DNA from 2 places in the Streptococcus sp. SM5 genome. Region 1 is predicted to be linked to the other one. Evidence: riboswitches for the same ligand, from Rfam matches in the RefSeq annotation. Region 1 holds a riboswitch; the other holds the start of a gene.

Region 1 (3,150 bases):
CAAGAATATTTTTTTCTTTAAAATAAGGGTTGGAATATTCAGGATTACGAACACGAACAATTGTTTCTTTTGCTCCCATTTTTTTAGCAAGAACAGCTGCAACCATATTGACTTCGTCGTACTGAGTCATGGCAATAAAAACATCACAATCTTGGACATTAGCTGCTTCTAGCATAGCGAAGTCAGCTCCATTTCCTGCAAGTCCAATAATATCAAAACGTCTTGTCATGTAATTAAGGACTGTTTCATTTTGCTCAATTAAGACGACATCATGATCGTCTGCTACTAAAGAGCTACAGAGGGCGGAACCAACTTTTCCCCCTCCGACAAGGATAATTTTCATAGTTATTTAACCTACTTTTTCAATATGTTTCTATCATACTCTTTTTTATAAAAAAATGCACTTAAGAACCGCTAGTTTTATCTATTCCGAGACATTTCCTAATCTTAAAAGTCAAATCATAAAAATCTTTATTTCCTATAAATTTTCATTGTTTTTCAAGATATGGTATTCTGAGATATAACGATTTTAATAATTGTTAGAGTGTTTACTGACTATGCAAATATGTTTGTGAAAAAAGTGAAAAATTCAAGACGTTTCTATTGACAATCAATCTGAAAGTGATATACTAAGAAAGTAGTTTCGCTGATTTACTTCAAACCTGTTGTGAGGTAAGTTAACGATGCCTTAACCACGCTGTTTGCTGAGCTTGACTCCGGGCAGTGTGGCTATTTTTTTGCAATGATAAAAGGAAGCAAATTATGACAAACCACATTGTATTATTTGAACCTCAGATTCCACAAAATACAGGAAATATTGCGCGTACTTGTGCAGCAACCAATTCTCCCTTACATATCATCAAACCTATGGGTTTTCCTATTGACGATCGTAAAATGAAACGAGCTGGCTTAGATTATTGGGATAAGCTTGAAATCTATTTTTATGATAGTTTGTCTGATTTTGTAAAGAAAATCGATGGGCAGCTTTACTTGATTTCCAAGTTTGCAGAAAAGGTTTATTCGGACGCTGATTTTACAACGGAAGGGGATCATTATTTCCTTTTTGGGAGGGAAGATAAAGGCTTGCCGGAAGACTTTATGAGGGAGCATCCAGAAAAGGCTCTTCGCATCCCTATGAATGATGAACATGTCCGTAGTCTCAATGTTTCCAACACTGTCTGCATGATTGTCTACGAAGCTTTGCGTCAACAGAATTTTGCCGGTTTGGATTTGGTTCATACCTATGAGACTGACAAATTGAAATAATCATGAAAGCGAATACTTAACGCTTGCACTTGCAAGCATTTTTTGTTATGATAAAAGGGTCTTCAGGGCTGGGTGAGATTCCCGACCGGCGGTGACTTTTAGTCGGAAATGTTCTTTTCCTTTTATACTTTGTTGCCAAGCTTTGCCTAACCAAAAGTTATGCCTATAGCTTGTCGCCTAGTCTAAAAGAAAAATCTCCGTTTCCATACTCTAAAAGAAGTCCGCGAGCGCAAGCTGATGTGGTGTGATTCCACAACCGACAGTATAGTCTGGATGGGAGAAGACGAAAGAATAATTTTATCTATTCCACTTAAATATATAGGAAGTTCTTTTGGTGTTTTTGACCAATAGATTGTTTTTGATATAGTTGAGTTGATAGATAGAGTGGTACTTTCCAACTTCTTCTGATTTTATAGAAAATTGGAGGAACCTGTTATGACAAACACACGTCGACTTTCGACCATTGCAATTTTATCAGCACTTTCATTTGTGTTGATGTACTTTGACTTTCCACTCTTGCCTGCGGCGTCCTTTTTAAGAGTTGAGTTCAGCATATTACCAGTTTTAGTAGGTTTGATTGTGCTTGATTTACCCGCAGCTTTTGTGATAATTTTACTTCGTTCCTTGCTTAAGTTGATTTTAAATAATCAAGGAGTCAGCACCTATATCGGTTTGCCGATGAATATTGTGGCTTTAGGAGTTTTTGTTCTTGCATTTGGTTTGATATGGAAAAAAGATCGAACACCAATTCGTTTCGCTTTAGCTTCCCTAGCTGGTACGATTGGTTTGACCTTGGCTATGCTAGTTCTTAACTATGTGTATGCAGTTCCCTTATATTCTAAATTTGCTAATTTTGATATTGAGAAAATTCTAGGACTAAGCAACTATCTGTTGACAATGGTTTTACCTTTTAACTTAATTGAAGGTGTTATCTTTGCACTAGCATTTTGGTTGATTTATGTCTTCTTAAAGGTAACTTTAAAACGTTATGAAAGATAAACAAACATATTTAACAAAGGGCTCTTTTGCCCTTTTACTATTTGTAATTCTGGGTTATGTCGTTAAGTTTTATCCAGAGCAACTGGTAACATTGGACTCCTCGGTTCAAACAGCTATTCGAGGTGATTTACCCGAGACCTTAACTTTGATTTTTCGTGGAATTACACGTCTGATTGATTTACCTATTGTCATTAGTTGGGCTATTATTTTGATTGCTATCTTTTACCTGAAAAAGTGGAAAACTGAGAGCCTATTGGTAGCTGGGAATCTTGGTCTGGCCGGTATTTTAATTGTGTCCTTAAAACACCTGTATCAACGTCCACGACCAGATATTTTACATTTAGTGGAGGAAAAGGGTTTTTCTTTCCCAAGTGGGCATTCACTGGCGGTGACTTTACTCATCGGTTCCTTGATCATTATCCTAGGTCAGAGAGTGAAAAACACTACTACAAAGCTAGCTTTGCAAGGACTATTAGGACTTTACCTAGTTAGTGTTCTTGTCTCTAGAGTTTATCTTGGTGTCCATTATCCATCAGATGTTCTGGCAAGCCTGAGTCTAGGTCTAGGAATCTTGTTTATTGAGTTTCCTTTTTACGACAAGCTGCGCTTTCAGTGGAGATTTACAGGTAAGCAGAAGTAGGTATCAAATTCTCTTGAGGAGAAAGAAATGGAAGTCAACATAAAGGATCTTCATCCGAGTCAACTTTACTTATCAGAGAAGAAGTTGCAAGATATTCAGATGCTTTATCAGTCGGTAGAAAAGCCAAGTATTAATCCAATCAGTGTTCTTGCATTTGGAAATCGTTTGCTAATTACAGACGGGCATCACAGAGCTTATCAGGCATTGTTACTAGGTCAGGATACGATTTCTGCTGAGTTTGATAA
Region 2 (3,150 bases), on a different contig from region 1:
AGCGTTGACACGCGGTACCATCCGTTTTCATCTGACAAGTCAGACCTTCATTTCTAAATCCATGCACAAGTGAATTCACCCAGCTTTCATATAGAGAGCTTACAGTCACGGCTCTCCTCCCTGATATACTTCCCTTGAGTTACTAGTCTTGCAGATTTCTATTCAATTACTACTTAGTTTATCAGATTTTTACCATTCTTGCAAGACCTATCTCACTTCTGCTTGCCTTTAAATCGCCATTGGAAGCGGAGCTTGTCATAGAAGGGAAATTCGATAAACAAGACTCCCAAGCCCACACAGAGACTGGCAAGAACATCTGATGGGTAATGAACTCCCAGATAGACTCTTGATACCAGCACACTGACTAGGTAGAGGCCAAGAACGATTTGCACGATTTTTCTCCAGACTGGATTTTTAATCCGTTGACTGAGAATGATAATCAAAGTACCTACCATCAGCGTCACTGCCAAAGAATGCCCACTTGGAAAAGAAAATCCCTTCTCCTCTACCAGATGTAAGATAGTTGGCCGTGGGCGCTGGTAGATATTTTTAAAGATCACGATTAAAAGACCTGCTAAAGCCAAATTCCCCAGCATAAGTAGGCTTTCAATCTTCCACCGCTTACGATACAAGATAAAAGCTGTAATGACAACCCAAGTAATAATCACTGGAATATCAATCAAGCGTGTGATGGCTCGAAAAAGAATCGTCAAGTAATCTGGTAAGTCTCCTCGAACGGCAGCCTGAATCGGTTGGTCAAAACCGACCAGCGTTTCAGGGTAAAATTTGACCATATAGCCAAGAATAACGAAAAGTAAAAGGGCAAAACTGCCCTTCATTAAAAATGTTTGTTTATCTCTCATAATGTTTTAAGGTTGGTTTCAAGAGAACATACAACAACCAGAATGAAACGGCAAAGATAACACCCTCAATCAAGTTAAAAGGTAATACCATGGTCATTAGGTAGTTGGAAAGTCCCAAAATTTTTCCAATATCAAAGTTAGCAAACTTAGCGTACAAAGGAACAGCGTAAACATAGTTGAGAACCAACATAGCCACGGTCAAGCCAATAGTTCCAGCTAGAGAGCCTAGTAGGAAACGAAGAGTTGTCCGTTCCTTTTTCCAAATCAAAGCAAATACGATGACAAAAACTCCCAAAGCTACGATATTCATTGGCAAACCAATGTAGGTATTCACTCCCTGGCTATTAAGAAGCAATTTTAAGAGTGAGCGAAGCAAGAGAACTCCTAGAGCAGCAGGCAAATCCATGACTACCAAGCCCACAAGGACTGGCAAGATACTAAATTCAATCTTGAGGAAGGACGCCGCTGGTAAAAGCGGAAAGTCAAAGTACATCAGCACAAATGAGATGGCTGATAAAATCGCAATGGTCGAAAGTCGACGTGTGTTTGTCATAACAGGTTCCTCCAATTTTCTATAAAATCAGAAGAAGTTAGAAAGGATCCCTCTATCTATTCTCACCTTTTATATCCCAAATCTTTCCTCTTACTCTATTAAAGAAAACAAAAGCAAGCGGTTACAATCTAGCTATAAATCTATCAGAACAGACAAAGCTATTCTTTCGTCTTCTCCCATCCAGACTATACTGTCGGTTGTGGAATCTCACCACATCAGCTTGCGCTCGCGGACTTATTTGGCTAAGATATTTTAGATTTATCTAGGCGTCGCAGTCGAAGATAATACTTAAAGTATATCGAGACAAGACAACGACGAGAAAACTAAAATAGATAGTCAAATTTACCGCCGGTCGGGAATTTCACCCTGCCCTGAAGACTCTTTTATCATAACAAAAAACGCTTGCAAGCGCAAGCATTTTGTTCATTTTCATTTTCATTTTTTATTTCAATTTATCCACTTCATAGGTGTGGACGAGCTCAAGACCTGCAAAGTTCTGCTGGCGAAGAGCCTCATAGACAATCATGCAGACGGTATTAGACACATTGAGACTACGGACATGTTCATCATTCATGGGAATACGGAGAGCTTTCTCAGGATGTTCTCGCATAAAGTCCTCAGGCAAGCCCTTGTCTTCACGTCCAAAGAGAAAATAATGGTCCTCATCAGTCGATAAATCCACATCAGAATACACTTTTTCCGCAAATTTCGAAATCAGATAGAGTTTTCCCTTCATCTGAGACGTAAAATCTTCCAAACTGTCGTAAAAATAAATCTCTAGCTTATCCCAATAATCCAGCCCAGCTCGCTTCATCTTGCGGTCATCAATAGGAAAGCCCATTGGCTTGATGATGTGGAGGGGAGAATTGGTCGCAGCGCAGGTACGCGCGATATTACCTGTATTTTGTGGAATTTGTGGCTCAAATAATACAATGTGATTTGTCATGACTTGCTTCCTTTTACCATTGCAAAAAAATAGCCACACTGCCCGGAGTCAAGCTCAGCAAACAGCGTGGTTAAGGCATCGTTAACTTACCTCACAACAGGTTTGAAGTAAATCAGCGAAACTACTTTCTTAGTATAACACTTTCAGAATCATTGTCAATAGAAACGACTTGATTTTTTCAATTTTTTCAAGCTATTTCCAAGGGTTGTAAAATCGTCCGTGATTTTGCAAGATAAGTAGTAAACTAGCTACTAAAAATAAAGCTGCCAAGAGCAAGGTAATATAGTCTCCTTTTTTCAAGGCCTGATAACTATACCAAGTGCGTTTTTTCTCTTTCCCAAAGCGGCGAAGTTCCATGGCGGTCGCAATGGTATCAATGCGTTCTAGCGAGCTAAAAATCAAGGGAGTGATAATGCGCAGATTACCTTTGATTCGTTGCATAAGAGAAGCTTTCTTGGATAATTCCATCCCACGCGCTTCCTGAGACATCTTGATAGTAAAGAATTCTTCCTGCAAATCTGGAATATAGCGCAAGGTCAGACTGACAGAATAGGCAATCTTATAAGGCACACCGATTTGATTTAAACTAGAAGCAAACTGACTAGGATGAGTTGTCATCAAAAAGATAATAGCCAGAGGAATGGTGCAAAGGTACTTAATGGCCAGATTTAGCAGGTATAGGGTATAGTTTTACCTTATAGCAAATTTCCTACTAGAAGCTCTTGTTATTAGCTAGTAGGTGCATTTTTTCTTGAAAAAAGGTATGATAGTTACATCATGAAAAAGTA

Evidence for each region. A riboswitch is a leader RNA that binds a small molecule or an ion and turns the genes downstream of it on or off. The one in region 1 is predicted to bind FMN.
Region 2: linked by a shared signal. The riboswitch ahead of PAN07_RS10850 (ECF transporter S component) and the one ahead of PAN07_RS04245 (ECF transporter S component) in region 1 are both predicted to bind FMN.

What each region holds. Positions count from the first base shown of each region.
Region 1 covers NZ_JAJNSC010000004.1:82,993-86,142, reverse strand. Annotated here, with positions in the region: gene trkA (Trk system potassium transporter TrkA) at 1-343, opposite strand, end outside; gene PAN07_RS04250 (tRNA (cytidine(34)-2'-O)-methyltransferase) at 763-1,266, shown strand; FMN riboswitch at 1,321-1,555, shown strand; gene PAN07_RS04245 (ECF transporter S component) at 1,702-2,265, shown strand; gene PAN07_RS04240 (phosphatase PAP2 family protein) at 2,255-2,905, shown strand; gene PAN07_RS04235 (ParB N-terminal domain-containing protein) at 2,933-3,150, shown strand, end outside.
Region 2 covers NZ_JAJNSC010000013.1:86,304-89,453, reverse strand. Annotated here, with positions in the region: gene PAN07_RS10855 (phosphatase PAP2 family protein) at 213-863, opposite strand; gene PAN07_RS10850 (ECF transporter S component) at 853-1,416, opposite strand; FMN riboswitch at 1,581-1,799, opposite strand; gene PAN07_RS10845 (tRNA (cytidine(34)-2'-O)-methyltransferase) at 1,859-2,362, opposite strand; partial or broken gene PAN07_RS10840 (energy-coupling factor transporter transmembrane component T) at 2,555-3,040, opposite strand.